One region of the Exiguobacterium sp. s5 genome, then DNA from elsewhere that is predicted to be linked to it. Evidence: riboswitches for the same ligand, from Rfam matches in the RefSeq annotation. Region 1 holds a riboswitch; each other region holds the start of a gene.
What was found. A riboswitch is a leader RNA that binds a small molecule or an ion and turns the genes downstream of it on or off. The one in region 1 is predicted to bind thiamine pyrophosphate.
Positions count from the first base shown of each region.

Region 1 (10,543 bases):
GAGACGTCGACGAACGACTTCAATCGGACGGTCGCCATCATGCTCGTGACGCTGTTCATCGTCTTGACGATGTTGTTCCGTTCGATGGTCATGCCGCTCTATATGATCGGCTCGCTCTTACTGACGTATTACACGTCGGCGGCCATCACGGAGCTCATCTTCGTCGAAGGACTCGGTTATGACGGCATCAGTTGGGCCGTTCCGTTCTTCGGGTTCGTCATGTTGATCGCCCTCGGCATCGACTATTCGATTTTCCTGCTCGATCGGTTCCGCGAAGAGTCGATCAACGGGATGACGGTTCGCGATGCGCTCGTCCATTCGATGACGAAGATGGGGACGGTCATCATGACCGCGGCCGTCATCCTCGCCGGAACGTTCGGGGCGATGATCCCGTCTGGCGTGCTCAGTCTCGTCCAGATTGCGACGATCGTTATCACCGGACTGTTGTTATACGGATTGATTGTGTTGCCGCTGCTCATCCCTGCGATCACGGTATCGTTCGGGGACGGAGTATGGTGGCCGTTCAAACCGAAACAGAAGAAGTAAGCACAAGCGGGTGTCTCCTCATGAGACGCCCGCTTTTTGGGATAGATCGGATGCGTTTAGGGAACAGGTGAACGAATAGACTTTTAGAAGGAGGAATCGCATATGGCAATTACAATCACCGCTATCTTGAAGGCACATCCTGGGAAAGAAGACGAGTTACGGCAAGCGCTCGATGAGGTCATTCCTCCGTCGCGACAAGAGGAGGGGTGCCTGACGTATGTGCTCCATGAGTCAATCGATGCCCCGGGCACGTTCGTGTTCTATGAAAAGTACGAAGACGAGACGGCGCTTGACCATCACATCAACTCACCGCATTACCAAGCATACCGAAAGACAGCTGAGACGCTACTCGCCGTCCGTGACGTGTATCGTCTGCGTGAAGTCTGAAAGGAGAAAGGATTATGATTACTCAACCGATTATCCCGTGTATTTGGTTCGAAGGCGACGTCGAGGCGATTGCGGAGTGGTACGTGTCGAGATTTCCTGATTCATTCGTCGACTATACGACGAAACTGAGCGATACGCCTTCGGGTGAGACGACGGTTGTGACCGTCTCGCTGGCGGGACAATTCTTTCAACTGCTCGGGGCGGGTCCGTTGAAGGAGCGGAACCCGTCTATCTCGTACATGGTCACGTTCCCGACGGCAGAAGAAGTCGAGACGTTGTGGGGTAAACTTGTGGACGGGGCCGAGGTGCTCATGCCGCTCGACGCGTATGATTTCAGCGAGCGCTACGGCTGGTTGACAGACAAGCACGGTGTCTCCTGGCAAATCATGCATAGCGGCGGGATGGACATCCAGACGGTGACTCCGTGCTTCTTGTTCGTCGGAGACGTGTTCGGTCGGGCCGAGGCGGCGATGAACGACTGGATTTCCATCTTCCCGGATTCGTACGTGCTCGAAGACCATCTGATCCGTTACGAAGCGGCAGACGGCCTAGAGTTAGAAGGAAAGCTCAATTATGCCCGTTTCGTCTTGTCCGGACGCGAGTTCGTCGCCATGGACAGCGCGGAAAATCATCAATTTGCGTTCAACGAGATGCAGTCGCTGATCGCATTTTGTGAGTCGCAAGCCGAGATTGACGAGTACTGGGCCAAGCTGTCGGCCGTCCCGGAAGCGGAACAGTGCGGCTGGCTTCAAGACCGGTATGGTGTCTCCTGGCAAATCGTGCCGTGGGAGATGGAAGAGATGCTGACGACCGGTACAAAGGAGCAGTTGGCGCGAGTGACGCAAGCGTTCTTGCCGATGAAGAAAATCGATGTCGCCGCGTTACGAAACGTCTACTGACAAAAACAAGCCGTCCCGATTATTTCGGGGCGGCTTGTGCGTCGTTTTGTTGAAAGTCGGACAGTGCGTCTTTCACGACGATCGTATCGGATAAACGGAGTTGTTCGACGGCTTGATCAATATATGGTTCGCATGTTTGAAGCGGCAAGTCATCGCCGGTCTCGACCGAATAACACATGCCGCTGCCGACCGGCTCTGTCAAATCCGGGACGAAATAAAGGTCGTCGTAGCGGAACGAGCCGTTCCGGAACACGGTCAAATTGGGCTCATCGTCGAGAAGCGAACTTCCAAGCATGTACGTCGGTGTCATCCCGAGCAAATCGAGGATGGTCGGGGCCAAATCGACTTGACCGCCGCTCGCCTGCACCGTCTGACCTCGTTCGAGTCCTGCCGGTTTGATGAATAACGGGACGGAGCGATCGAGCTGGAACAAATCGACCGTGGAGTCGGCATCTGCATTTACGGCCATCTCGTCACCGGCAGCGGTCAATCCGCTGTCGTGGTCGCCATAAAAGACGACCAAGGCGTCGTCCCACTTTTCGTCCGCCTTCAGTCGTTCGACCATGAGACCGACGGCGGCATCGCTGTAGTGGACGGTGTGATAATAGTCTTGGAGGAGCGGGTCCTCGTATTCCGATAGATCCAACCGTTTCTCCTCGTCCGGAATCTCATACGGCGTATGGCTCGTCAACGCGACCATGAAGGAATAGAACGGCTCGTCCAACGTGTCCAAGTGGTCGACCGATGTCGTCAGGAACTCCTTGTCGCCGACGGCCATACCGATGACCGGATCGGCCGGATAATCGTCTTGGTGGAAGAAGTGGTTGTAGCCAATCTGCTCATAGAAGTTGGCACGATTCCAAAACTCCTTGTCGAACGCATGCATCGCGGCCGTATCATAGCCGGCTCGTCGTAACTGCTCAGGCAAGGCGTCAAACGTGTTCGTCGCATACTGCGTATACACCGAACCTGATTTGACGGGATAGAGCGAGGCGTTGACGGTGAATTCCGCATCAGACGTCCGGCCCTCGTGCGTCTGATGATAAAAATTCGGGAAATACAGCATCTCATCACGGAGCGCATTCAGATTCGGCGTCAGTTCTTGCCCGTTGACCGTCTGGCCGATCACGGACGCTTGGAACGACTCGAGTTGGACGACGATGACGTTCGTATCCGCTGTGGTGTCAACTGGTTCGGTCGCTAACGCTTCGATTTGGTTGCGCTCCCGTTCTGTCAGGTCGCCACCGAGATGAAGGGCGTCCTGAATGCCGCGGAATGCATCGAGGCCGTGATAGCCCCAAAAGCCGAGCTGATAATACTCGCGCATATTTGAAATCGGGCTTTTCCGGTGATCTGTTTCGGCGTAATGAACAACGGTCGGGACGGTAAAGACGATGAAGCCGACAAGAAAACCGGCGACCGCCAAACGGCGACCGAGAGATTTCGATTCCAAGACCGGCTGTCGTTTCATATAGACGAGGATGGCCGCGTAGACGAGCAAATCTGTGAACAAGATGAAGTCGGGTGCTTGAATCAATGTCAAAAATCCGCCCCCGACGTCTCCCATCTGGCCGATATCAGACAGTAGGGCGACCGACAGCAAGTTGCCGAAATAGCGGTAGTACCAGACGTCCGAGATGAGTAGCGTGCTGTGCAGAAACAGCGACGCGAACAAAATCCAGCGACGTGTCTGCGGTTTTACGAGTAGCGCCCAACTCGTCATCATCAAGATGGTCGCGAGGTTGATGAATAGAAAAGGTAGGTCGAACGCGCTCGCCGTCAACAGACTGAATAGGAACAGCTTGGCGAGGGAGAGCGATAAGTAACTCCAATAATCGAGATATTTCATGAGAGGCCTCCAAATGGTACGGACAAAGTGTGTTCTCTGTCATGTACCTGTTCGACGACGGCGAAAAACATGAGGGTGTGCGAATCCAATAAAAAAAGTGAGGCTCGTGGCCTCACTTGATGACAAACGTGTCCCGGAGCTCGATAATCGTGCCTTCCGGGGCTTTCAGTTTACTCAAATGACCGTCGACGACGAAGTAGATGTTCCCGCCGTGTTTCGGTAAGAACGTCACGCCAAGGTCCTCAAGGCGCCGCACTTCGGTTTCGAGATCATCGACGTACAAAGCGAAGTGGACCGGACCGGCCGCATGCTTCGAATACGGTGACAACGTCTCATCGACTTTCGCCGTTTGGAGCTCGATATAAAAGTCGCCAAGTTTGAGCCAGCTGTTGTACGCGCGCGTATGAAAGTCGGGCGACTCTTGAACGAGCTCGAAGCCGAGCGCCTCATAAAATCGTTTGGACGCCTCATAGTCGGGCGTCTGGATGCAGAGATGGTGGATTTGTTTCATTGGGTCTGTCCTTTCAATTGTGCTTGTCTAATCTGGTCTCGATGGAAGGGCGAATCGGCTGATTCTGACGTCAGACTGATGACGTTGCCATCCGGGTCCAATACATCAAAACAACTCATCCCGCCAAAATCTTGAAGTCGGCCAGGTTTCAAGCCGGCGCGTTCAAATGTGTCATGGATGGATTGAATGTCGTCGCAGACGATGTTGAAGCTGACGTGTTCGTCACCGTTTCGGTCGCTGAACGTCGTCGAAGCAACGTTTTTCGTTTCAATCAATCCGAGTTGGGTCGCCCCGTCTGGGAAATGGACGCCGATGCCACCTTCCCAACGTCCGATTTCAGATATGTGAAAGTGGGTTTGATACCATTCCAATGATCGGATTAAATTTGTTACAGGAATAAAGATACTGCCGATACGAAACATCGCTTTGCCCCCCTTATTTTCTTTCAGTTTAGCGAACGGCTCACTGAAAATATAGGTGGGAAGAAACTTTTTGAGCTGTGATTTTTATGAACAAGGTAAGGAGATAATGATAATGCAAATTCACTAAAAATCGAAGGAAGAAGACTAGACCCGGTTCAACTTACAACATCACTAACGTATTGAGTAGTAAGAAAAGAAGGAAACCAGCGCCTGAAAAGATTAATACGCCTAATAATATGTTCCCTTTTTCGTCTTTAAATTTTTTGACATACAGCACGGAAAAAATAAGCAGTACCGCCAACAGAGTGGTCAAAGAAAGAAAGAGCAATGTAATCGAGTGATTCGATATGATTCCAAAATTGAAAAAGAATTCAGAGATGAAGATGAATAGAAAAATTAAAGTCCCGACTAACAATGAGTAAAAATAAGGATTGCGATTAATGTCCATAACTAAACACTCCTTCTTCACTAGAGTTATAAAACCATCACATCACGTCAAACAGGGACAGCCGTCATAAATCGGCCGTCCCTGCTTTTGTGGTCGTTGTGGGTTGGACAGCGTTGCCCGCCATAAAAAAGAGGACGATGGCGGCCACCCCGAAAATCGAGATGAACACATTTTGGAGCAGCACATCGACGAACATCGGCTCGCTCGAGAACGTACCCGTCGCAATCTGGGCATTCCAGCGAGTGAACGTGGCAATCCGTTCGAGCGTGTACAACAGACCGGACATGAACAGGCAGGCGGTGGCCGCCAGTATTAGCGTCAATCGATTCAAGAAAGGACCTCCCTAATTGGTATATCCTGATTTTACCATTTACTATCAGTCGGAGGAAGGACTTATCGATTCACCGTGAGCGGTCGCAATTGCTTGACCCGCGCCAAGACGATCCAGCCGAGAAGAGCACCGGTTACACTCGAGGCGAGGAAGGCCGGGAAGAAGAACAGTGCCCCGAACTCCGTTCCCATCAAGATTTTGGCATACGGGACGGCGATGAGCGAGGCGATGATTCCGGTCCCGAGGACTTCGCCGAAAGCGGCGAAGGCGACGCGGTTCGTCTTCATATAGAAGACCCCGGCCAAAAGCGCCCCAATCATACCTCCGGGAAAGGCCAAGAGCGACCCGGTACCGGTCATGACACGGACGATTCCGGTCACGAACGCAACGAGAACGGCCCCGATCGGCCCGACGGTGACGGCGGCGATGACGTTCACCATATGTTGAATCGGATAGGCACGGGCGACACCGGTCGGAATCGAGATGAACAGGGAACCGATGACGGCGATGGCGATGAGCATCGCCATCCAAGTGAGTTGTTGAATACGCATAGATAGTCTCCTTTCAAAATGAAAACGCCACTTCTCCAAGTGGAAAAGTGGCGTGGAAAGACAGACGAATCCCACACCACTTCCCTACGCTGGTATGAGCCAGATCAGGTTCGAAGGGTCCGGCGCATGCCGTCTCAGCCCGAAGGCTCCCCTAGTGGTCGTTTATTAACATGAGTATAGCATACCGTCATTTGACGCGGTCGAGCTTTCGTGGTCGGAACGTGACATAGATGATGCCGACGAACAGACCGTACAACAAAAGGGAGAAGACGAGATTGATCAGCCACGGGAGTGTCCCCATGAACACGGCGACGGACGCGTTTTGAAACCAGACGAGCGAGAGCGACAGCCCGACAAAGCTGAGAACGAGCGTTGTCCAAAAGCCGACATCTCGGCGCTTGAACAGACGCCAAACGAGCAGCCCGATGATGAGACTGACGATGGCCGTCGCCCCTAAGTACATATACAAGATGGCATCGACCGGGTATGAGTAATATACAACGTCCATATCGTTTCCTCCTAGGAGATGATGAAAGAAAGGGTGAACAGGATGAGACAGGCAATCCCATGGCGTGACCGATCGTTTCGTGAACGGTTCGAACGATGGATTGAGGCAAACGTGCCGAATGCGAGGTGGCACGTGATCAAAGATACCGATTTGACGTACTTGCTTGTTGGCGCGCTCGATGAGGAACGTTACTACGCCAAAGCGGTGACCGATATCAGCCGCGGCGAGGCCGGATTGTCGGCGTTTCTGGCCGAGCGGCATCCTGATTTCGTGCCTGACGTCATCGCCATCGATTCAGCCCGGAACTGGTTGCTCATGCGAGGCATCGGCGGAGAGGCGCTACGTGAACGGCCGGACGTGAGTCGATACGAAGCGGCGTTGCGTCAATACGCACAGCTGCAGCGACAGGAGATCGACCAGATCGAGACCTACTTGTCTTACGGCATCCCGGACCGCCGACCGGCCAAGTTGAAGGACGAAATCCGCACGTATTTACCTGAGCTCTGCGCCGGGCTCGAGCGATACAAAGCCGAGGCCATGCTCGCGCTTCAAGATGAATTGATCGCCATGTGCGATGAGCTGGCGACCGGGATGCCGATGAGTCTCGAGCACGGTGATTTGCACGGCGGCAACATCTTCTGGCGGGAACGGACGAATGATTTGTGTATCCTCGACTGGGGCGACGCGACCGTCACGCATCCGTTTTTCAGCGTGCGCGTGTTTTGGAACGCGCTGTACGACTTATTGCCGGAAGAAGCCGAGGTCGCCTGGTATGAACAGATTCAAACGATGCGTACGGTTTATTTGGAAGCGTGGAGCGGCGTCGCATCCAAGGACGTGCTTTGGCGTCACTTGTTGATCGCTGAAGAGCTCGGTTGCGTCTATCGGGCCTTGTCGTGGCATGTGTACGTGACGAGATACCGGTACGACGTAGCTGAGTCGAGCGATAAGCCGGCGCAATGGCTCAACTTGCTACTCGAGTACCGGGACTTGAAACGACGTGTCCGATAAGTCATTCATACTTCTCGAGTAGGTTTTCATAATCCGTCTCGCTCCAAAACAGTGGGGCAATCGACTCCGGCCCTTTGAAGATCTCACCGTCTCGGTCGTAGACGATGGCGTAGCCGCCTTCGACTTCAAAGACGATCAAGTCGGCCTTCACTTCCTTGACCCCGTTTCCCGCGATGATCACGTTCTCGAGCGGATCGCGCGCCAGTTGTACGCCCCATTCGTCGAGCTCGACGATGAGCGCGGACGTGTAGGCGTGGCGATTATAGAGCGCCTGAAACTCGTCTTCGGTCAAAACGACGTCCGTCGGTGGGGCACTCGTCCCATATTTTCGTTTCTCGATTTCTTCGACGAATTGAAGGAACGATGCTTCTTGCCAAAACAGCGGCGCGACCGACTCGGGACCGTTAGCGATGTCCCCGTTCTCGCTCTCATAGACGGTGGCGTACGTGCCGTCATCGAGTTTGAACGGATGAATATCGGCGTATGTATGCTGGATGCCGTCGCCGGCGATGACGACGTGCTCGAACGTCTCGCGGAACGGGGTGAGTCCATCGTTCTCGAGTGCCTTCAAGAGCGGCGGGACTTTTTCATATTGGTCGAAGACGTCTTTAAAATCTTCTCGCGTCCAAGCGGTGATGTCTTCGGACGACGGTTCATTTGTATCGGCCGGGACGATGGGTTGCTCAACGGAATCGGTGCACCCGGTCAGCAAAAACACACTGAATCCGAGTAGGCCTAGGCGTTTCATCAATCAAACCTCCTAAGAAAGTTACATTTTTTTCCTATTATCAATGATCGTAGCATGTTTGCCAGTCATTGAGAACCCGGGTACTTTCTCGCTCAGGGTTGCCGCTTCAAGTAACGGTCGAGTGCCTCGTGAAATCGTTGTTGCTGCTCGAACGGGATGTCATGATCGGATGCGGGACCATAGCGAATCAGATGATAGAGCGAGGCGTCGATATCTGTCAGCTCGATGCGTTCGAACCAGTCGACGACCGTCTCATTCGTCCGAAGTTTTAACTCAGGGGCGAGCGACGCGTTGAACGTGATGAGCCAATCCCTCAGTTCGATGTTCGTGAGTATCGGGAACGTCTGTGCAGCGATCGTTGCGTCCGCTTCGTGTGATGATTGAGTAGAAGTGTCATCCGTAAAAAGGAACGTGAGTCCTTTCAGCCGTCGACGACGCAACCATTTCCGGACACTGTAAACAATCAATCCGGCAGCAGCGAGGATGGCGAACAGTGTTCCGAGTCCTCCGGGTGCATCGCCTCCACCCAAACCGAATGGAAACTCAAACATTTTTTTCTTTTCACGTAAGGATCCACCTTTTTCGTTTTCACCAACTGTCGTTAAATCGATTCCATCCTCGTCCGGTTCCTCTTCTTCTTGCTCACGCTCTTCTATTAGAGGATCGTCAACTGGATGCTCGAGCGTTTGAAACCAACTGAACGTCTCCTTACTGACAAAGACGAACGTCACAACGAGACAAGCTGTCACAACAAGGAACCCTATAAATCGAGAGGACCACTTCATCTTTTCCCTCCTTATCGGAATGTTCAGACTATTTATTGTCTATATTACCATAAACAGGTAAACTTCGAATAAGACATCTACCAACGGAGGGGAACGAAATGGGAATCGAAGCGGTCATCAAACAGTTGAATGAAGTGTATTTAGGGAAAGAAGAAGTCGTTCGTCTCTGCTGCACGGCACTTCTCGCCGAAGGACATATCTTGCTTGAGGACGTTCCGGGCACGGGGAAGACGTTGCTCGCCAAAACGATCGCCGGCAGTTTGGACGGGTCATTCTCGCGCATCCAATTTACGGCCGATTTGCTCCCGTCCGACGTCATCGGGACCGACTACTTCAATATGCAGACGCAAGGATTTGACCATCGGCAAGGTCCGATTTTTGCGAACATCGTCTTGATTGATGAAATCAACCGGGCCGTCCCGCGCACCCAGTCGGCGCTGTTAGAAGCGATGGAGGAACGACAAGTGTCAATCGGCGGGAAGACGTATCCGATGCCGAAGCCGTTTTTCGTCATCGCGACGCAAAACCCGATTGAATCGGCTGGGACGTTCCCGCTCCCAGACGCGCAACTCGACCGGTTCCTCATCTCGATTCCGGTCGGCTATCCGGAAGCCGCCGAAGAGCGAGAACTGTTGTTGCAAGTGTTGACCGAGACCCGCAAACAAATCGAGGCCGTGACGTCACTCGCCTCGCTGCAAGAAGCGCAGGCCGAGACGAGACAAGTCGCGATCCAAGACGATGTCCTCGACTATATGCTCGGTCTCGTCCATGCGACTCGGGCGCACGCGTCCGTCGAGGTCGGAGTCAGCCCACGTGGCGCGATCGCGCTGCTCCGCGCTTGTCAAAGCTATGCCTATTTGGCCGGCCGACTGTACGTCATCCCGGAAGACGTCAAAGCCGTGGCGCCGTACGTCCTCGCCCATCGGATCAGCTTGACGCTTGAAGGCGGCATCAAGTCGACAAAAGCGAACGTCATCGCACACATTTTAGACACCGTGCCCGTGCCGGTCGAGGGCTGACGGATGATCCTGTCCACGCACGTTTGGTTGCAGCGACGGCTCCTACCTATATATCTTGTGAGCGGAGCCATGCTCGTGTTCTTCCCGTACGTATACGGATTGGGTTACATATGCTTCATTGTAGCGAGTGCGATTTGGATGCTGGAGCGGACGCGGCAACAACTCGAGCGGCACATCGATCTCCAGTTCACGCAATACGAAGAATTGCTGTTTGTCGGGGACGAGAGTCGGCTCGTATTGGTTGTCGATGGGGTGGGCGAGTTGGACCGGCTCGGACTACCGCTTCGCATTCGTTTGAAGGCGAGCTCAGGAATAAGCTTTCCGGCGCATGAGCGCCTTCCGAACGTGCTCGACTATGAGGTCGATGTCGGTCGCGCCCGCCACGAATTGGTCGTGCGCGCCGAGTATCGAGGTCCAGCCACGTTCGAGGAATGCGTCATCGCCGTCACGCTTCCGTTCCGTCTCGGGACATATTTGTATGAACGACCGGTCGATATAGAGTGGACCGTCCTTCCATCGCTCCTGTTG
Region 1 covers NZ_JACSLK010000001.1:18,127-28,669, forward strand. The annotation lists gene KNP60_RS00135 (MMPL family transporter) at 1-546, shown strand, start outside; gene KNP60_RS00140 (putative quinol monooxygenase) at 649-933, shown strand; gene KNP60_RS00145 (VOC family protein) at 948-1,832, shown strand; gene KNP60_RS00150 (LTA synthase family protein) at 1,852-3,681, opposite strand; gene KNP60_RS00155 (VOC family protein) at 3,794-4,192, opposite strand; gene KNP60_RS00160 (VOC family protein) at 4,189-4,614, opposite strand; gene KNP60_RS00165 (hypothetical protein) at 5,127-5,393, opposite strand; gene thiW (energy coupling factor transporter S component ThiW) at 5,456-5,944, opposite strand; TPP riboswitch at 6,009-6,107, opposite strand; gene KNP60_RS00175 (hypothetical protein) at 6,132-6,452, opposite strand; gene KNP60_RS00180 (aminoglycoside phosphotransferase family protein) at 6,495-7,463, shown strand; gene KNP60_RS00185 (hypothetical protein) at 7,465-8,211, opposite strand; gene KNP60_RS00190 (hypothetical protein) at 8,304-8,996, opposite strand; gene KNP60_RS00195 (AAA family ATPase) at 9,095-10,015, shown strand; gene KNP60_RS00200 (DUF58 domain-containing protein) at 10,085-10,543, shown strand, end outside.

Region 2 (10,543 bases), on a different contig from region 1:
GCGACTTGCCCGAGCGGATATAGTCGGTCATGAGCACGGCGTCATTCCCCGTCAACCCCGTCACGGACGTCACGCCTTCGAGTGCCCGCGCAACCGCCTCTTCCATCACCTCGAGGTTGCGTTCCATCATGCCGACGACGTCTTCACGCGTCGAGCGTCTGACGTGTACTTCTTGCTCAATCATCACTTCTGAGATCGGGATGCCCCGCTCTGTTGCCGTTCTGACTAATTCTTCTACTGATTTAAACATATTGGTGTCTCCTTATTCCCCAAAGATGGCTACCCGCTCGATTTGAGGTAACCGCTCGATTTCCGCTAACACGTCTTTTGACAAATGATCATCAATCTCGATCGCCATGAGCGCTTGCTTGCCTTTCTCATGACGGCTCACTTCCATATGGCCGATGTTCAGCTCGTGTCTGGCCAAAATCCCCGTCACGGCCGCGATCGCCCCGAAGCGATCGTGGTGCAAGACGACGAGTGCCGGCCCGCCGCCCGACAATTTGAGCGGGAATCCGTTCAACTCGGTGATCTCGATCGTCCCGCCGCCGATTGAAATCCCGACGATCTCAAACGTGCCGTCCTCGTCTTCTAGGCGGACGCGGGCCGTGTTCGGATGATCCGTCAGCGCATCGCTCGTCTCAAAGACGACCTCGATGCCACGTTCTTTCGCGAGATCGAGCGCTTGCGGGATCCGTAAGTCGAACGTATCGAAGCCCATGATGCCACCGACGATGGCCACATCGGTCCCGTGTCCCCGATACGTATCGGCGAACGACCCATAAAACGTGATGTGCGCGAGCCGTGGCGTCCGCCCGAACAGTTTTCCGGCCATGAGACCGATGCGGGCGGCGCCCGCCGTATGCGAACTCGATGGACCGACCATGACCGGTCCGATGATATCAAACACACTGCGATATTTCATCGCATTTCCCCCTTTCAAAAAAACCCTACCTTCATTATACAGAAGGTAGGGCTGAGTTACAGCTTATTCCACACTAAAAATGTAGGAGTAGAGCGGTTGTTTCCCGTCATGAACCTCGATTTCGATCTCGTCGTTCTTCGACTCGATGTACGCCGAGAGTGCCTCCACGTCTTCTGCTGACGAACCTTCGCCCGTCAGGATCGTGATGATCTCGTCGTCGGCATCGACGAGGGCGTCGACTAATTTCTTCGCCGCTTCGAGGCTCGAGGCCGATGAGGCGACGATTTTCTTCTCGGCGATCGCCATGTGGTCGTCTTTACGAATCTCGACACCGTCGATGCTCGTATCACGAACCGCATACGTCACTTGACCAGACTTGACGGTACTAGCCGCCGTCTTCATGACGCTTTCGTTCGTCTCCACATCGGCTTCCGGGTTGAACGCGATCGCTGCCGCAAGTCCTTGTGGCACCGTCTTCGTCGGAATGACCGAGACGCCGCAAGGTGCGACCGATGCCGCTTGTTCGGCAGCCATGATGATGTTCGAGTTGTTCGGGAAGATGAAGACATGGTCCGCGTTGGCCGCTTCGATCGCCTTGACGATATCTTCCGTCGACGGGTTCATCGTCTGACCGCCTTCGATGACGTGAGCCGCACCGAGTGAACGGAACAAGTCGCTGACGCCTTCACCCATGGCGACCGTGACGATCGCATACGGTGCTTTCGCCTTCGGAGCCGTCGGTTGGACGCCATGTTGGTTCGCGCCGTGCTCTTCTTCTAAGATGGTCGAGTGCTGTTGACGCATATTCTCGATTTTGACAGCGACGAGTTCACCGTAACGCTGTCCTTTCGTGATGACGTCGCCTGGCGTCTCGACGTGAACGTGAACTTTAAGCAACTCTTCATCTGCGACGACGAGGAGTGAGTCCCCGAGTTCAGACAGTTCGTTGCGGAACGCGTCCTCGTTGAACGGGGCATCCTTCAACTTCGCATCTTGGAAACGAACCATGATTTCCGTGCAATAACCGAACTCGATGTCTTCGGTCGACATGAATCCTTGCGCGGCGTGGGCATGATGTTCGGCTTCGATGAGCGCATCCATGACCGGTGCATGTGGCTTCTCGAGCTCTTTTCCTTCGAGGCTCGCAAGGAACCCTTCATAAATAACGAGCAAGCCTTGGCCGCCCGAATCGACGACGCCGACTTCTTTTAAGACCGGCAATAAGTCCGGCGTCCGCTCGAGTGAAGCTTTCGCTTCCACGATCACACGTTCCATGAACTCGTTGAAGTCGCTCGTCGACTCTGAAGCACGGAGCGCTTCGTCGGCCGCTTCACGAGCAACCGTCAAAATCGTTCCTTCAACCGGTTTCATAACCGCCTTGTATGCCGTGTCGACACCACGTTTCAATGCCTCAGCGAAATCGACTGTCGACACTTCGGTCTTTCCTTCGATCGCTTTACCGAAGCCACGGAACAATTGGCTTAAAATAACACCGGAGTTCCCGCGTGCCCCCATCAAGAGACCACGTGCAAACTTCGATGAGACGTCAGCGATATTTGCCGTGTTGAGTGCGGCCACTTCCTTCGCACCCGATGTCATCGTCAAATTCATGTTCGTCCCCGTGTCGCCATCCGGCACCGGGAAGACGTTAAGCGAATCTACATAATCCGCATTCTGGCTCAAGTTGGCTGCACCGTTCGCGACCATGTTCGCGAACACCAATCCATCTAAACGTTTTAAACCCACACCAAATCCTCCTTCGTTCTCGTCAGTCATTCGTCAGACGAACGCCTTGTACGAATATGTTTACCGACGAAACGTTTAATCCTAAAGTTTCACCGAGCGTGTATTTTACACGGCTTTGCACGTTATATGCGACTTCCGACACTTTCGTCCCGTAGCTCACAATGATGTGCATGTCGATATGTACGTCTTCTCCATCTTGACGTACGACCACGCCTCGGGCGTAGTTTTCACGCTTCAATAGTTCTGCAATCCCGTCTTTCAATTGAGCTTGAGACGCCATTCCCACAACGCCGAAACATTCCATCGCCGCACCGCCTGCGAGTGTTGCGACCACGTCGTTCGTGATGTCAATATTGCCATATGTTGTCTTCATTTCAATTGCCATATGGAGTAGCCTCCTTCATTCGGAATGATTCCTTCACTACATTCTACAATAAGTACCTAGTTATTAAAAGAACCTGCTCCATAAACTCGGTCAATTGTAGCCGTAACCCTCATTCATTATTAAAATCCTTTCCAGTAATGTCAAGTTTTTTTCTTGTCATCCTATGATTTTCTAGTTGCATCGTGAAAAAACCCGTGCTAATATAAACGAGTGTCTATTAGGACGAACCCACATAAAAAAGGAGGGGAAACGCATGGCACGTAAATGCTACGTAACAGGTAAATCACCTAAATCAGGTAACAACCGTTCGCACGCACTCAACAAGACAAAACGCACTTGGGGTGTAAACGTACAAAAAGTTCGTATTCTCGTTGACGGTAAACCTAAACGAGTTTGGGTTTCAGCTCGCGCTCTTAAATCAGGTCTCGTTGAACGCGTATAATTTTTATACACGAACGAAATAAATCCCAGCGGCATTCGCCGATGGGATTTTTTTGTGTTCATTTTTTGACATACAGCACGAGGACCATACCTTCGTGCACGATCAAGTCCGCCGCCTCACCGGCCCACTCGTTCGAGATCGTGAGCGCCTCATGGCTGACGACATCGTGACGGTCAAGCGGATATTTGACGCCGCGGATTGACACGTTCGCCCGCTTCCACGGGATGAGCGACAAATAATGATCGGCTTGACGTGGGAGCTCGTGACGCCCAGCTCCAACAAGACGAACGGTTTGCCCGGCCGTGAACAAACGCATCTCTGGATATGCCTCGAGCAGCCCGATATTGCCGAGCGTCATGTCGAGGCGTCCACCGAGAGCGCCGTACACGAGCATCTCCGTCGCCCCGTGTCCACGGGCCGCCTCGAGCGCAATCTCAAGGTCGGTCACGTCTTTTTCAGATGGGTAACGGACGGCGTCGATCGGCACTTCGCCCGTGAAGGAGTCGAAATCGCCGACGACGAGATCCGGGTTCAGCCCTTGGTTCAACAGTGTCTCGTACCCTCCGTCGACGCCGATGATGTAATCGACGTCACGAGGGAGTCCCGAGATTGGTTCCGGGCTGGCCGCCACAATCAACACCCGCATTAGCGGAGGCCCCGGGTCGCGAGCGTGGCGAAACGTGGTGCCGAGACGAACAAGAGAACGAGGACGACGGCCGACACGAGGAAGGACGGCAACATATACGTCATGTTATAAGCAAACGAATAGGCGACGACCGGCCCTTCCGCGTACTCGGCGAAGAAGACGATCCCTGATAAGACGTGGGCGCCGTAGCGAAGCAGTGAACCGAGGAGCGCCCCGAGCACCAAGTAGACGACGAGCGTCTTTTTCGCCTCGTCCTTGGCGGCCCGTTTCACTTGACCAGCGAACAGTCCGGCCATACCGACGACACCGTAAGCGAACGTGTAGTCGAGCAGGAACTGGACCGGTGTGAAAATGTAAGCCCCGAACAGCAGTTGCAACGTTCCGACGAGCGCTCCTGTCGCCAGTCCGCCTTTTAATCCATGGCGGTACGCCATCACAAAGATCGGCAACATCGCCAGGCTGATCGATCCGCCCTGCGGCATCCGGAACGGGATGAGCAAATCAAAGATCAAGCCGAGTGCGGCGAACAATGAGATTTCAATGAGCGCCTGTAGTTTTAAACGTTGTTTCATCTTATTCCCTCCTTATTATATGAGCGAACGACAAAAAGCAGCATGACGTAAACGCCATGCTGCTATCGAGTAGCAACGTGCATTTTCGCCACATCCCTACGTCCGTGTGAACGGAACAGGTTCAAAGGGTTAGCAAATGCCTCTCAGCCACAGAATGTGACACCCCTTGCGACAATATTTGTTGTTCTATCGACGATTATACACGAGATGCGTGACGAATGCTATCGATTGCGTCTTTATAGCTCGGCTCGTTATAGATGGCTGAACCAGCCACGAGCACATCAGCTCCAGCGTCGATGCATAATTTCGCCGTCTCTGCGTTGACACCGCCGTCAATCTCGATTTCAAAGTCGAGACGACGCGCTTGGCGCATCTCGCTCAGCGCCGCGATTTTCGGGACGACCGATTCGATGAATGCCTGGCCCCCAAAGCCAGGGTTCACCGTCATGAGGAGCACCATGTCGACGTCATCGAGCACGTGTTCAATCGATGACAGCGGCGTATGCGGATTCAAGACGACACCACACTTGGCGCCGGCCGCTTTGATTTGTTGCAACACGCGATGCAAATGATTCGTCGCTTCAACGTGAACCGTGACGATATCCGCCCCGGCCTTGATGAAATCTTCGACGAACCGTTCGGGCTGGTCGATCATCAAATGGACGTCTAACACCATGTCCGACTTCTTCCGTAAGCTCGCTAACACCGGTAGGCCGATTGAGATGTTCGGGACGAATTGACCGTCCATGACGTCAAAATGGATGTAATCCGCTCCGGCCTCTTGGACCGCCTTCACTTCTGCCTCTAAATTGGCGAAGTCCGCCGCTAAAATCGATGGTGCAATTTTAATCATGTTAGTACCTCCGTTGTCTATCGTTTAACTCTGCCATAAACGTAACATAATTCTCATAGCGGGTGGAAGCGATTTCTCCCGCCTCGACGGCCGCTTTGACGGCACAACCTGGTTCGTTCAAATGGGCACAACCGCGGAATTTACAGTCATCATGCCGCTCGACGAACTCAGGGAAACACCAGCGCATCTCTTCGACTTCGAGTTCTTCTGGGAACTCGAGGCTCGAGAAACCAGGCGTATCGGCCACGAGCCCGTCAGCGAGCGTGATCAGCGTGACGTGACGCGTCGTGTGCTTACCGCGCCCAAGTGATTTCGAGATCTTCCCGGTTGCAAGTTCAAGCTCAGGTGCGACCGCGTTCAAGAGCGAACTCTTACCGACCCCGGTCTGTCCGGCGAACACACTCGTCTTCTCCTTAAACGACCCGCGGATTTTTTCGATCCCCGACCCGTCCTCGGTCGACGTCTCGATGACCTCATAGCCGATGGAACGATATAAAGCCGCTGCTTCGTGAATCTTCTCCCGTTCCGCCTCCGTCAACAAATCCATTTTCGTCAAAACGATAATCGGATGGACTTGCTTCGACTCGATCAAGACGAGGAAACGGTCGAGCAGATGGAACGAGAACGCCGGCTCTTTTACCGAGAATAACAAGAACGCTTGATCGATGTTGGCAATCGGCGGGCGGACGAGATGGTTCGACCGCTCGTCAACAGCCAATATATAACCGGTACCATCCCCTTGGTCTTGGATGTCGACATCGTCACCGACGACCGGCGAGATGTTCCGGTTGCGGAAATTGCCGCGGGCGCGACAACGGATCTCTTGTTTTTCTTCCGTCATGACGTCATAAAATCCGCCTTGTAATCGAATAATCGTACCTTTCATTCCATTCCCTCCTTAGAAAAAGAGGCGACGCGCACGCCACCTCTTCATTGTGAATCTTTTGCTTGTGCGTAAGTCACCGTATCCGTGCGAACGACTTCGCCGTCGACTTCAATCGTCGCGGTTCCGACTTCGTCCGGTGCGATGACGAGCGTATACGAGTAAGTCGTTGTCTCCGTTATCTTATCACGCAACACCTCGACTTCGCCACGGGCGTCGACCGTCCGAATGACGACTTCGAGTGCCTCGGCTTCTTCGCCTTCAGCGGGCGGCTCGATTTCGACGTTGACTTCCCGTTCAATCGAGACGTCCGTCGGTTCTACCCCTTGTGACACGATGACGGTCAGTTCCGTCCCCGGGTCGACTGCCGTACCGGCCGTCGGGAGTTGACGGATGATTTGATTCGCAGGAACGCTCGTTGAATACTCATCACGTTTGACGATTTTCAAGCTATTCTGTTCGGCATACGTTGTCGCTTCCTCGAACGTATAGCCCGCCAAGTTGGCGAGTTCGATTTTATTGCTGCCGGTCGAGACGACGAGCGTCACCGTCTCTTCAGATGGGACGACCTCGTTGCCTGGGGCGATCGATTGGGAGATGACATCCCCGCTATCGACCGTCTCGGATGCCTCCGACTGAATCTCGATGTCCGTGAACTCAAGATCTTTGAGCGTCCGCTCGGCCGACGACTGGGACAGTCCTTCAACATCCGGCATCTCGACCGTCTCTTTTCCGGCCGAGACGACAATCGTCACGGTCGTCCCACGTTTCGGCTTCCGTCCGGCTTGCGGTGTCTGCGAGATGACGTCGCCAGCGGCGATGTTGTCACTTGCCCGTTCAGTTGCCTCGACGACAAAACCGGCCGTTTCGAGCTCGGTCGTCGCCTCGTCGCTCGTCATGCCGACGACGTCCGGCACGACGGCACGGGACATCTCGTCAGCGATGACGTAAGCCCCAATCCCGCCACCGATCAACAGGAGCGCAAGCAAGAGCCAAAGCCACCACTTCTTCTTCCGTTTCGGTTTGTCTTTCACGGGTTCACTTGCTGCGACCGGTTGCTCCGGCGCCTCTTTGACGTTTGGCTCATCCGGTACGACCGGCGCCATGACGAGCGTCTGATCAAACGCATCTTGCTCAGCATTCGACCGCTTCGGTTCATTCGCACGTTCCGAATCAAGTGACGTCATGCAATCCTTTTTAAACGCGGCGACCGAGGCATGACGTGCGCCCGGTGACTTCGCGAGCGCCTGCATAATACAGTTCTCGAGCGCTTGCGGGATGTTCGGGTTCAAATCCATCGGTCGAATCGGGTCGTCTTGCAGATGCTGCAACGCGACGGCGACCGGCGTCTCGCCGATGAACGGCACCCGGCCGGTCACGAGTTCATAGAGCACGGCGCCGAGCGAATAAATATCTGACTTCTCATCGGCGAACTTTCCGCGCGCTTGCTCCGGGGAAAAGTAGTGGACCGACCCGAGGACCGACATCGTATGGGTCAGCGTCGCGTTCGACATGGCCACCGCAATCCCAAAGTCCGTCACTTTGACGTTGCCGCTCTGATCAATCATCATGTTTTGCGGTTTGATGTCCCGATGAATGATTCGATTCGCATGGGCATGGTCGATCGCATCACAAATCTGTCCCATGATGCGAAGCGCCTCGTCGACAGATATGTACTCTTCTTGCAAATATTGTTTCAGCGTCATCCCGTCGACATGTTCCATGACGATGTAATAGATGTCGCGTTCGTCTCCGACGTCGTAAATGGCGACGATATTCGGATGGTTCAGACTCGTCGCCGCATGGGCTTCTCGTTCAAACCGGCGTATAAATTGTTCATTATGCGAGAATTCAGATCGCAACACCTTGATGGCGACGGTTCGGTTTAAAATCTCATCGTGAGCCCGGTAGACATTTGCCATGCCGCCGCTGCCGATTTGCTGTTCGATCCGATAACGATCGTTGATTCGTTCTCCACTTCGCATCGGATTCATCCTCTCTTTCTATCTGTGAACTGGACGAGGGCAACAGTGATGTTGTCACTCCCACCCAAACGGTTGGCTCGATCGATCAATTGATCCGCCTTGACGTCCGCCGAGACGGGGCGTTCCAAGACTTGCTTGATCTCGTCATCGGTCAAATGCGTCGTCAAGCCGTCCGTACAGATTAAAATCGTGTCAAACTCGGGTTCGGCAAACACTTGCAGATCAGGTTCGACATGCTCTTTCGAGCCGATCGCACGGGTGATGATATTACGTTTCGGGTGGACGCGCATTTCTTCCTCGGTCAACTCCCCGAGCTGCTTCAACACGTTCACGTAGGAATGGTCTTCTGTCAACTGCTGAAGTTTATCGTCACGCAAGGCATACACACGACTATCCCCGACGTGGACGATGACGATCGTCTCGTCGTGCCAGCAGACACCGGCGATCGTCGTCCCCATCATGAGCAGGTTCGCTTGTTTCGAGAAGTCGAGCACTTGCTCATTGGCCAGTTCCACGTTGTGGCGAAACCAATTCTCCATCTCCATCGGTGAGGCCGGAAGCGTCGGGAAGGCACGACGAAACTGCTCGATGACGAGCTGACTCGCGACCTCCCCGGCTTCATGCCCTCCCATACCGTCGGCCACGAGTGCGATCCCGGCGTGCTCGTCCCCTAAAATCAAGACGGCATCCTCGTTTTGCGCTCTCACTTGCCCCCGGTCGGTTCGGTATGCTAATTCCATCTTCCTGATTACCTCGTTTCTTGTTCGCGCTCCTTCGCTCGAAGCTGCCCACAAGCCGCATCGATATCCGAACCTTGTTCGCGACGAATCGTCACGTTCACTTTTCGGTCTTTGAGCACTTTTTCAAAGGCAAAAATTTGTTTACGTGGTGTGCGGACGTAGTCGCGCTCGAGCACGTGGTTGACTGGAATCAAGTTGACGTGACATTTGACGCCTTTCAACAAGTCCGCCAACTGATGGGCGTGTTCTTCCGTGTCGTTGACACCACCGAATAAACCGTATTCGAACGTGATGCGGCGACCACTCTTCTCTGTATAGTAGTTGACGGCTTCCATCAACTTATCCAAGTTGTAGGCACGGTTGATCGGCATGAGACGAGTCCGAATCTCTGTCGTCGGCGCGTGAAGCGAAATGGCGAAGTTGATGCGCATCCCTTCATCGGCGAACTTGTAAATCTTCGGTACGATCCCACTCGTCGACACCGTAATATGGCGTGAACCGATGTTCAAGCCGTCATCGTGGTTGACCGTGCGCAAGAAGCGCATCAATTCGTCGTAGTTATCAAACGGTTCGCCGATACCCATGACGACGATCGAGTCGACTCGCTCTCCGCTCGCGTCGAGCGCGCGTTGGACGTCGAGGACTTGCGCCGTGATTTCACCGGCTTCTAAGTTACGTTTCAAACCGCCGAGTGTCGAGGCACAGAATGTGCAACCAATCCGGCAGCCGACTTGTGTCGTGACACAGACCGAGTTGCCGTACTCGTGACGCATGAGCACGGTCTCGATCGAATAACCGTCTTGAAGCTCGAACAAGAACTTGATCGTGCCGTCCTGTGATTCTTGACGGACGAGTTCTTTCAACGTCGTCAATTGGAACGCCGCGTCTAATTTCTCGCGGAGCGGTTTAGAGACGTTCGTCATATCGTCGAACGATGTCACACGCTTGACGTACATCCAGTCATATAACTGTTTCGCGCGGAACGATTTTTCTCCTGCTTCGATGAGCCACTGTTCGAGTTCTGAATACGTGAGGGAATAGAGTGACGGCTTGGCACCGACCAATGGATTTTTTTCAACTGCTTTTGGATTCATGTTTATACCTCTTTCTTGAATGCGGCGATATAGAAACCGTCCGTCCCGAACGTCGTCGGGAGTAATTTGAGTTCAGCGCGGTCCGATGACACCATCGGGCGCAATACTTGGGGAAGACGGTCCTGGAGTGTCTCATCCCACGTCAATCCGTTCGACAAAATGTAATCGGCCTGCTGCTCATTCTCAGACGGGTCGATCGTACATGTCGAGTACACTAGCGTACCACCTCGTTTGAGGAGTGGCAAGACGGCGTCGATGATTTCACGCTGGAC
Region 2 covers NZ_JACSLK010000002.1:171,637-182,179, forward strand. The annotation lists gene sdaAA (L-serine ammonia-lyase, iron-sulfur-dependent, subunit alpha) at 1-250, opposite strand, end outside; gene sdaAB (L-serine ammonia-lyase, iron-sulfur-dependent subunit beta) at 263-925, opposite strand; gene KNP60_RS04980 (DAK2 domain-containing protein) at 989-2,671, opposite strand; gene KNP60_RS04985 (Asp23/Gls24 family envelope stress response protein) at 2,694-3,056, opposite strand; gene rpmB (50S ribosomal protein L28) at 3,310-3,498, shown strand; gene KNP60_RS04995 (thiamine diphosphokinase) at 3,557-4,144, opposite strand; gene thiT (energy-coupled thiamine transporter ThiT) at 4,144-4,716, opposite strand; TPP riboswitch at 4,793-4,893, opposite strand; gene rpe (ribulose-phosphate 3-epimerase) at 4,913-5,569, opposite strand; gene rsgA (ribosome small subunit-dependent GTPase A) at 5,571-6,455, opposite strand; gene pknB (Stk1 family PASTA domain-containing Ser/Thr kinase) at 6,500-8,437, opposite strand; gene KNP60_RS05020 (Stp1/IreP family PP2C-type Ser/Thr phosphatase) at 8,443-9,177, opposite strand; gene rlmN (dual-specificity RNA methyltransferase RlmN) at 9,186-10,271, opposite strand; gene rsmB (16S rRNA (cytosine(967)-C(5))-methyltransferase RsmB) at 10,274-10,543, opposite strand, start outside.
Region 2: linked by a shared signal. The riboswitch ahead of thiT (energy-coupled thiamine transporter ThiT) and the one ahead of thiW (energy coupling factor transporter S component ThiW) in region 1 are both predicted to bind thiamine pyrophosphate.

Region 3 (10,543 bases), on a different contig from region 1:
TCAAGTCCGGCCCAAACACGATCTCGCCGCGATTGACGCGCCCGTCTTGTTCATCCACGGAACGAAAGATGATTTCGTGCCGACGTGGATGTCGGTCGAGATGAACGCGCTCAACCGGCAAAACGAGTTAGCCCTCATCCATGGGGCCGAGCACACAAACTGTATCTTGAAAGATCAACCCGCCTATGAGGCGGCCGTCAGTCAGTTTCTGCATCGACGACATGAATCGGCCCGGCGATAAGGTCGAGTAAGGCATGGACGACCATCACTGGCCATAATACACCCATCGCCAAGTACAAATAGCCGAGTCCCCAGCCGACGATCCCGGTGACCAGGACGCCCCTGACGCCTTGATAAGCGTGGGCCAACCCGAACAAGGCGCCGCCGATGAAGGCGAGTGTCAGGGATGAGACGTCAAGATAGAGACTGACGGTGTAGAGGAGCACACCACGGAAGATGAACTCCTCGGTCACACCTGCCGTCCACGAGACGGCGCTCCAGGCCTTCGCCTCAATATCCGTCCGCGGCAAGAGCAACCGCTCGATTTCGAGCTCATAGTACGGACGTAACCGCCGCCGTAACCGAGACGAGGTTTTGACGAGCAAGTAAAACGCCAGCAGCACGGAGATGAGGATGGTCGTGAAAAAGAAAAACTTCCAAGCGGACATGTCCCCTTCGAGCGGGGCGAATCCGAGACCGACCATGTCTGGCGGGACGCCGAACAAGAAGACGAGGGCGAGCAAAAGCAGGCTGAGCCCCCACGACGACTTGACTGTCTGTTCATAGACACGTCCACGACCGAGCGTTTCGATCATCGGCTTCATCAACCGGGCGTTGAACAATTGAACGATCAACAAATACATGAGAATGATGGTAAAGACGGCCTGTTCGAGCATCTATATCCACTCCTGTCCTTCCTGTTAGCTATATGCTACACTATTCGGGTATTGTCTAGAAAGCTAGGAGGCGGAATCTTGAAACGATTGATTTTGCGACTGACCGGTCTCATGCTTGTGATCGTGCTGTGCCTCGGCGCAATCGGCTGGTTTGGTCAACATGATAAAGTGAACAACGCCCTGTACCGGGCCTATTACGGGGACCATGGCGTCCCGTCCGTCCATCGCGATGTGTATGAGGATGCCGCGGCCACGTATGACGTCGATTGGCGCTTACTTGCCGCCGTCCATCGCGTCGAGACAATTTTCTCCCACAGTTCATCGATGCGTTCATCGGTCGGGGCGATCGGACCGTTCCAATTCATGCCGCGGACGTGGCTCGGTTGGCAATATGACACGGACGATCAAAAAGGCGATGTCCCTGAGGACGAAGTCGATTTGACGGATCTCGCGCTCATCGAACAGTACGGCGGTCTCGGACGCGATGGCAACAATGATGGCAAAGCCGACCCGCACAGTCTCGTCGACTCGGCCCATACGGCCGCTTACTATTTGAGCGAGCACGGCGGGACGAAGGCAGACACGACGGACTCGATTCGAAACGCCATCTTCGAGTACAACCGCAGTGAACAGTATGTCAATGATGTGATGTCGTTTTATGAGTCATATCAAACCGATGTGTCTTATTTACCGGATGACAAGGCGTCGGCAACCCAAAGTGTCGCGCGCTACACAATCCGCTACTTGGAATGGTTCTCAGGCTGGGTCTGACCCGGCACTATTTGATTAAAAGTGAGGAAACCTTATGAACACCCATATCGAGGAAGTGACGATTCGTGTCAAGTCGGTCTTCAATGAGGACAAGACGAAGCGCTACTTGCGTTCGTACGAATTCACAGATGTCGTCGACGGCGTCATCTGTGCCGTCATCATCTATTCGCCACGGATGAGCGATGCTTTCTTGTCCGGTACGACAACGCAGCGGGCGTATATGCTCATGCGGAACCATCTCGATCAACCGATCCGTGAGATGCGCGTCATCAGCCTCGTCCCGACACTCGCCATCAATGACAATCTGCCGTACGTCGAATCGCAACTCGACGAAGTCAACTTTCATTACGTTGAGGAAACGCTCGACGAGGTCGAGGTGAGCGGAGGTATGATTATCGTCGGCTGGGGCTCTCCGGGACGCTTGATGCATCATGCCACCCCGTATAAGGCGCTCTTTGCCGACCATGAGGCGCATATGTTCTGTATCGGCACGACTTCCAAAGGCGAGCCGCAACAGATTCGTATGGCCAACGAGAACACCGTGCTCGAGGCGTTCAATAACGAATCGATCAAACCGAAATTTAGAATTGTAAAAGAGACGAAACAAGACGACTCCGAGTGAGTCGTCTTGTTTCGTTTATATGCCAATCCATACGCTCACTCCAAACAATAGGAGCAAAAGCGACGCCAACAGAAAGTCGTTCCTGGTGACGGGGACAACCTCGTACGTCGCTCGAGGTTCCCCCGTAAACCCACGTGCTTCCATCGAGAACGCGATTCGTTCCGCTTGGCGAATAGATCCAGCAAGAAGCGGAACGATTAATTTGGGGACGTGGCGGATGTGATCGAGTCTCGTCTCCAAACGTACGCCTCGTAGCGCATGCGTTTCATATAGTTGCATCAGTTCTTTTTTTAGAATCGGAAAGAAACGAAAACCGACGAAGACACTATATGCGATTTTTGGTGATAGCTTTCCTTGTTGCATCAAACTGTAGACGAACCGTTTCGGGTCCGTCGTCAGCGTGAACAGAAGCGACATGGCTGTGAATGCCAACACACGTAAGGAGAGCGTCGCTGCTAGCATCACATTCTCATCGGTCACATCATTGCCAAACAGCTTGAACACGACATCTCCGCTTGATTGCTTTCCAAAGACGAGCGTCGTCCACAATGTCCCGAGCGCGGTGAATAAGAATGGGATCATGAACAACCCCCATCTTCTCCAGCTCACGGCAGAGAATAGCGTTTGAAGTGTAACTGTTCCGAGAAAAACAGCAAGCGGAGTCCAAGGGTTATACATGAAGGCGAGACCGAACATGAGACATGCCACGGTCAGAAATTTAATCGTCGGGTTCATCTCATGAAATGTCATCGCGATTCCTCCATCAATAAGCCGTGGGTGCGTAGTAATTCTTTTTCATCCCAGAGTGAAGCGTCATATGGCCCACTCAAGTCGCCGTCACACATCAAATAATATGTGTTCGCAATCCGCGCGAAGCTGAGGTCGTGCGTCACAAACAAAATCGTCTGGCCGGATCGTGTTCGTTCGACCATTAAGTCATAGAGCGCACGAAGCGATACCTCGTCTTGTCCGGCAGTCGGTTCATCAAACGCAATCAGTTGTTTATTAGACAGCATCATCACTCCGATGGCGAGCCTTCGTTTTTGACCGTGACTAAGGGAGAGTGGATGGTGGTCACGCACTGATTCGAGCCCGAGCCGCGTTGAGACGTCCTCAATCGGGCGATTATGGCCATATGCGAGTTCTCGAGTCACATCATTCGTAACGAATAGATGCGCCGGTGATTGCGGGACGAGGCCGACTTTACGCTGTTTCCGGGCTAGGCTTCGCAGCCATGTCGACTTTCCGCTACCATTTCGACCGAGCACCGCAATGAGATCACCCTCAGCGACCTTTAACTCGCTCGCTGCTAATTGAAATGTTTTTCGTTTTAATTCCGGTATGTGAAATAACATTTCCTTTCCTCGTTCAACTTTAATTGGAGAGAACGCATAATCCGGTCGGACGATGAACGGCCCATCATAGTCGATGCGCCCGTTCACGAGCTTCACTTGTCGGTCAAAGAAATCACCCCATATGTATGGCCGATGCTCGATGACGACAACGTTTACGGTCTGTGCGACGCCGTCGAGCCAACGGACGAAATGATGGGCGGTCTCAGGATCGAGGTGAGCGAGCGGCTCATCGAGGAGGAGCCACTCGGGGCGGCCAATCAAGGCACAAGCGACGGCAATTTGCTGCTTCTCTCCCCCCGATAGATCATGGATGGTACGGTGACGATAATCGGTCAAATGCAACGCCTCTAACATTGTGGTGACACGGGCCATCATCTCGTCTCTCGCGACGGCAAAGTTTTCGAGCGTGAAAATCAATTCTTCTTCGACCGTCTGCATGACGAACTGACTGTCCGGGTCCTGAAAGACCGTTCCGACGCGCCGGTTCACTTCGCCAGCTTCATACGTATCATAAGAGCGATCGAACAAGTGCAATCTGCCCGTCACGATGCCATCACAATTGTCCGGATAGAGACGATTCATCAAAGCGAGCAATGTTGATTTTCCCGACCCACTTGCCCCTGTAATGACCGTTCTCCCTTTTGTTAGACGTAGTGTGATATCCGTCAAGACATCGCATTTCTTGTTCGGATAACGAAATGTCAGATGTTCTGCCTCAACCATGCATACGGTCCTGTCGCGCGAGAGCATACCCATCAAGCGCGCCCGTCCGAAGCAACAAGTCGCTCAAAATCTTACCGCCCAGACCAGCAATCAACATCCCGCTCGTTGCGCGTAGTGCGAACATCGTAGCCACATATGTCGGACTGAGGGCATTGAGCCCTCCCATGACGTACGTATATGCGAAACTTGTCACAGCAGCACTGAATCCGGCGAGCATGAGCACCCAAAGATCATAGCGTTTATAACCCGTCAAAGCGAACGCCGCTTCGGCGCCGATCCCTTGAACGATCCCGACTAAAATGATGCGCGGTCCGATGGCGTTGCCAATCATCATCTCAATCGTCGCCGCAAGCACTTCGGACAAGAATGCAGCCCCAGGCTTGCGAATGATATAAGCTGCGATAATCGAGACGATGAACCATATCCCAAAAATCCATTCGTAGGCGATTGGTCCAATCAGACCGGCCCACAAGTTCCCAGCATGGACGAACGCCAAATAGACCACCGCGAACACGACCGATAAAATCGACAACAAGACGATCTCTTTTAACTTCCACGATTTAAGCATCCATGCGTCCCTCGTGTGACGGACTATTCACGCTGAACGTCACCGTCATGACGACGTGGCTTGTCTTCTGTCGGACGCGATCAAACGTCGCCTCATAGAAAGCGAACACCGGCTCGATGTCCCCATGTATACCTGAGGCGTAATGCATCGAGTCATTGAAGACACCTCGCTCTTTCGCAAAAGCGATTTCTTCGTAGATGATGTCCATATAGTCGTCATCACCGAGCGGATAGAGCGCGAACTGTGAGGAGACATATTGCGGACCGACGGGACCATTAAGCGGTTCGCTCGACACAACGAGCACTTCATCTCCGGCCGTATCCCCTGGACACCCGACCGAGAACGTCCCGCTCATCGACACATGTTCCCCTGTCTTCGTCGCGTGTGACAGCACGGTCTTAGCCACATCGAATACATGCTCACTTCGTCCACGGATGACCGTCGACACGTCATCGGTATGTCGCCAGACGTTTTGTAAATCCGTCTCCTTCAACGCCCCTTTGATGATGCTCACGAAATCAGTCGTCATCGGGCTCAGTGTAAAGCGGAACCCGACGATCGGGCTCGTTCCACATTGTTTGTTCATGTTCTATTCCCCCTTATTATGTGTACACAAAAAAGCCGCATCCATGAGAATGCGGCCACTCGTCCAATTTTAATCCATTAGAAAAAGTGCCACACTTCCTCACGCCGGTATTACCCGGATCGAGTCATAAGGGATTGGAGCCATGCTCACATCTCAGCCGAAGCACCCCTAGTGTAGTCCAATGTATGCGGTTGTTTATGCAAGAATCAGTATAGACGACCGCTTTCATTTTGTAAACGGTCTTATGAGAACGTGACGACCTCGTTCCCCGGAAGTGTGTCCCGGAGCGTCGACCAATCCAGCGCCATCTCCTCATCTGTCAGCAGACAGTGATCGAGCTCTTGTTCGATGATGGCTCGATCCATCCGCTGCCCAATCAAGACGAGCTCCGTCTGTCGGTCCCCGTACGGCTCGACATAGTCGGCGGCGAGTTCCGGTTCGGCCGTGAACATGTGACGACGCTCATCTTCCGGAAGCGTCGCGAGCCAGCGCCCGGCATGTTCGAGCGTCGAGGCGTAACCCGCTTGTGAAAACAGACAGGCGAGGTCGTTCCGGGAAGCAATCCATAAGAACCCTTTCGCGCGGACGATTTCTTCCGGAAACGCCTCGATCCAGGCATGGAGACGCTCCGGGTGGAACGGCCGACGCCGACGATAGACGAATGAACTGATGCCGTATTCTTCCGTCTCCGGCGTGTGCACATCTGTCTCAAGTTCTTGAATCCACCCGGCCGCATGCATCGCCTGTTCGAAATCGAACAAATTGACATCCAACAGCTCGGTCAATTCCACGTTCGCATGGACAGACGTCAACAGCTTCGCGGTTGGGTTGAGCGCCTTCAACAGTCCGGTCATCTCGCCGAGTTCGGTCTCGGTCACGCGATCCGCCTTGTTTAAGACGATGATATCGGCGAATTCGACTTGGTCGACGAGTAGGTCGACGACTTCGCGGACGTCCGTCGCCTCAATCGCCTGATTACGTTCATGGAGCGACTCGCCCGAGTTGAAATCTGTTAAGAACCGAAACGCATCGACGACGGTCACCATCGCATCGATATAGACTCGGCTCGTCAAATCGATGCCGAGGGCGTCATCGGCATATGTAAACGTTTGGGCGACCGGGATCGGCTCTGAGATACCGGACGACTCGATGATGATTCCGTCGAGGTCAAGGTCGTTCGCAAGCTCTGCTACCGCCTCGAGCAGGTCCTCACGGAGCGTGCAACAGATGCAGCCGTTCGATAGTTCGACCAACTTTTCGTCCGTCCTCGAAAAACCGCCCTGTTCAATCAATCGCTCATCGATATTCAACTCGCTCATGTCGTTGACGATGACGGCGTATTTCTTGCCCGTCCGATTGTTCAATATGTGGTTCAATAGTGTCGTCTTACCGCTTCCTAAATAACCGGACAGCACGGTGATCGGGATTCGTCTCATTCTACCCACTCCTAAATAGTAATCATTACTTTTTAGATATTGACGGGTCGGTGACGTCTTGTCAAGAAAAAACACGCCCGTTTCCGGACGTGTTCTCCTGCCTATTCTTCTAACGCCTTGCGTTCGGCCTCTGAGCGTGGATAGGCGTTCGCCTGCCATTCGGCTCGATAAATCGAGTCGAGCTGGGTCAGACCGACCTCATCCGCGTCCTTGTCGGCATCCACACTCGGCGTCTCATCCCACCGCGGATTCAAATACGTATGATCGTCTTCCCGATTCGCTTCCAACAGCTTTTGAATCCCGACCCGAGCGACCGCCGCGAGCGCCAAACCGATTCCCGCACGAACGAGCAATCGTTTTACCATCTTCGTACCTCCTTATCGACCAAACCGATAGAGCGGCATCCCTTTCACATCTGTATCAATTTTAAAGACCGAACCTGCGTCCGGATGGGCCTCGAGCGCCGCGTCATCCATCCCTTCGCGCGCCGTCGTGATGGCAAGTTGTTTCAAGTCATCACCGACGAAACAGCATGACGTGACATTCGGGGCCGGCACGAGCACCTCGAGCACTTTTTCACCCGTCTTCGGATTCCAGCGCGAGACGCGTCCGCCCGCGAAGTGGGCAATCCATAAAAAGCCGTCCTCATCGGAGGTCATGCCGTCCGGGAATCCTTCCTCATCTTTGAAATCGATGACGACTTCCCCATCCCCGAGTGTTCCTGTTTTCAAGTCGAACGGGTATTTGCGGACCGTCTCGGTCGGTGTATCGATATGGTAGAACGTCGAGTGGTCCGGAGACCATGTCAGACCGTTCGACAGCGTCAGTTCACTGAGCATGACCTCGGTCGTGCCGTCACGGTTCAAGCGATAGAGCGTCGCCTCGTTCTCCTCGTCGTTGAGATGAAGCGTCCCAGCAAAGATTCGTCCGTATGGGTCGGCCTTTCCGTCGTTGAAGCGAAGATCCCCTTCCGGGTCATCGAGTTCGACGAGTTTATCGAGTCGTTTCGATCCCTCGTCCCATTCATAGATGCCGTCTTTCAAGCCGACGACGACGCCGTCTGTCACTTTCGGGACCGCAAACCCGATCTGTTGTCCCATATCGAACGATGACAGCTCGTCTTCCTTTTCGTCGTACCACCAAAGTGTGTGTCCTTCGATGTCGACCCAATAGAACCGTTTCAGTTCAGCATCCCAACACGGGCCTTCCCCAAGTGTATTTCTGACTCGAATCCATAACGCAGCGTTTACTGTCTCCATTGAATTGCCTCCACTCTCTACATTGATTTCAACTGACTATTCCCTGAGCGGACGAGGTCTATTCAAGATTTTTCAAAATCGTTCCGCAGAGTTAGGGGCGATGTCCGTCTTTCCTTCGCCGGAGCGGCTCTATGAAAAAAAACTCCTTGAATCATTCGATTCAAGGAGTCCACTTATTTCGCACCTTCGACGTTCATATGTTTACTGCGCAACTGGCCGCATGCCGCATCGATGTCAGTCCCGTGTTCAAGGCGGACACCGGTGTTGATGCCACGCTTCTTCAAGACATCATAGAACGCCATGATGTCCTCCGAGGTACTGCGCTCGTATTGGATATGCTCGTTGACCGGGTTATACGGGATCAAGTTGACGTACGACTTGTCCTTAATATCGTCGATGAGCGCCGCCAATTCCTCGGCGTGCTCCGGTAGATCGTTCACTTTCGACAGGAGAATATATTCGAACGTGATTCGTTTGTTCGTCTTCTCGACGTAATACCGGATGGCCGGCATGAGCTTGTCGAGCGGGAACGCCCGGTTGATTTTCATGATTTGCGTCCGTAGCGCGTCGTTAGGCGCATGGAGCGACAGCGCCAAGTTGATGCGCAAATCGAGGTCCGCGAACTTGTAAATCTTGTCGGCGAGTCCGCTCGTCGAGACGTTGATTTTACGCGGCGCGATCGCGAGACCGCGCTCGTCCTTGACGACACGCAGGAAGTCGACCAAGTTGTCAAAGTTATCGAACGGTTCGCCGATCCCCATGACGACGATATGGCTGACCCGGGCCCCTTCGCCGACTTCGTCCAAGTAGTGTTGCACGGTCATGATTTGTTCGACGACTTCGCCCGCCGTCAAATCACGTGTCTTCTTCAAGAGACCGCTCGCACAGAAGCTGCAGCCGATATTGCACCCGACCTGCGTCGTCACACAGACCGAACGGCCGTACTTATGTCGCATGAGCACCGTCTCGATATAGTGCCCGTCGTGTAGTTTAAGTAAAAATTTGACCGTCCCGTCGCCCGCCTCTTGTTTGACGAACAGGTCTTGCGTCGAGATGACGTATTCGGCGGCGATCGCCTCACGCACCTCGGCCCGTACCGAGATGTCCTCGATTTGTTTCACTCGGTCGATGTAGAGCGAGTCCCAGATTTGTCTCGCATGGAAGGCGCTGTATCCCCAAGAGACACACGCTTCTGTCAGCTGATCGAACGTCAGCCCGTATATAGATGGTTTCATTGCTATCTGTCCTTTCTTCAATCCGCATACGTACCATTGTAGCGGACGTGGACGACGGGTGCAACGTTCTTATAACGGTGGAACGGGACGCGAAATATGTCGCTCGAACGCATACGCCAGACGAATCAAGTCACGTTCGGCATAACTCGTCCCGGTGAACGATAGGCCGAACGGCGCCCCGCTCGCTTTCAAGCGATATGGGATCGTGATGGTTGGATGCCCGGCTTTTGCCGCCATGTCATAGTTCAAATCGTGAGGCAAGACGAGCGCGTGCAACTGCTGTTCGTTTAATAGGCGGTCGAGTCCGTCCGTCTTGGCGTCACGTACGTCATCGAGCCGGCGCGTTAAATAGGCCGCCTCGATGAGACGTCCCGACAATCTTTCCGCTTTCTCGAACGTCTTTTGTCCGTGCGGGATCGTCTCAGGATGTCTGTTGTTCCAGTCCATCAAATCCGACAACGTCTCGTACGGGAGCGTCGTCGTGGCCAGGTACGCCTCGATCCCGAGTTTGAACTCGTGGTACAAAATATCGCCTTGGTCGAGCGTATCATGGGCGGGCAGTTCGACTTCGACAAGGTCGATGCCGCTCTGTTTCAACAGCTCGGTCGTCTCACCGTATAATGCTTGTTCTTCTGCTGATAAATCAGCTTTGACGATCCCGACACGCATCCCGACCGCTTGGCGCTCGTCGAGGCACGTCCGATACGGCGGGCCGGCCGGGAGGTTGAGTGTCGCCGGGTCCGCCGGGTCTTCCCCTACCATCGCCTCAAGTGCCCTTACCGCGTCTTCGAGCGTTCGTGCCATCGGTCCCGCCGTGTCTTGCGACCGCGAAATCGGGATGATGCCACTCCGACTGATGAGGCCGACGGTCGGTTTGATGCCGACGATGCCATTGTGCACGCTCGGATGGATGATGGAGCCGCTCGTCTCGCTACCGACAGCGAGCAGTGTCAGGTTCGCTGCGACCGCAGAGGCCGAACCTGAGCTCGAACCTCCGACATCGAGCTTATCCCCATATGGATTGAGCGTCTGCCCACCGACACCGCTCCAGCCGTTCGGCATGCCCTCGGTCAAAAAGTTGGCCCATTCGGA
Region 3 covers NZ_JACSLK010000005.1:150,944-161,486, forward strand. The annotation lists gene KNP60_RS11645 (alpha/beta hydrolase) at 1-241, shown strand, start outside; gene KNP60_RS11650 (CPBP family intramembrane glutamic endopeptidase) at 198-896, opposite strand; gene KNP60_RS11655 (lytic transglycosylase domain-containing protein) at 975-1,667, shown strand; gene KNP60_RS11660 (DUF1643 domain-containing protein) at 1,702-2,289, shown strand; gene KNP60_RS11665 (energy-coupling factor transporter transmembrane component T family protein) at 2,305-3,039, opposite strand; gene KNP60_RS11670 (ABC transporter ATP-binding protein) at 3,036-4,367, opposite strand; gene KNP60_RS11675 (ECF transporter S component) at 4,360-4,935, opposite strand; gene KNP60_RS11680 (YkoF family thiamine/hydroxymethylpyrimidine-binding protein) at 4,928-5,521, opposite strand; TPP riboswitch at 5,601-5,701, opposite strand; gene KNP60_RS11685 (GTP-binding protein) at 5,764-6,957, opposite strand; gene KNP60_RS11690 (hypothetical protein) at 7,059-7,322, opposite strand; gene KNP60_RS11695 (SMP-30/gluconolactonase/LRE family protein) at 7,335-8,216, opposite strand; gene rlmN (dual-specificity RNA methyltransferase RlmN) at 8,390-9,451, opposite strand; gene KNP60_RS11705 (amidase family protein) at 9,521-10,543, opposite strand, start outside.
Region 3: linked by a shared signal. The riboswitch ahead of KNP60_RS11680 (YkoF family thiamine/hydroxymethylpyrimidine-binding protein) and the one ahead of thiW (energy coupling factor transporter S component ThiW) in region 1 are both predicted to bind thiamine pyrophosphate.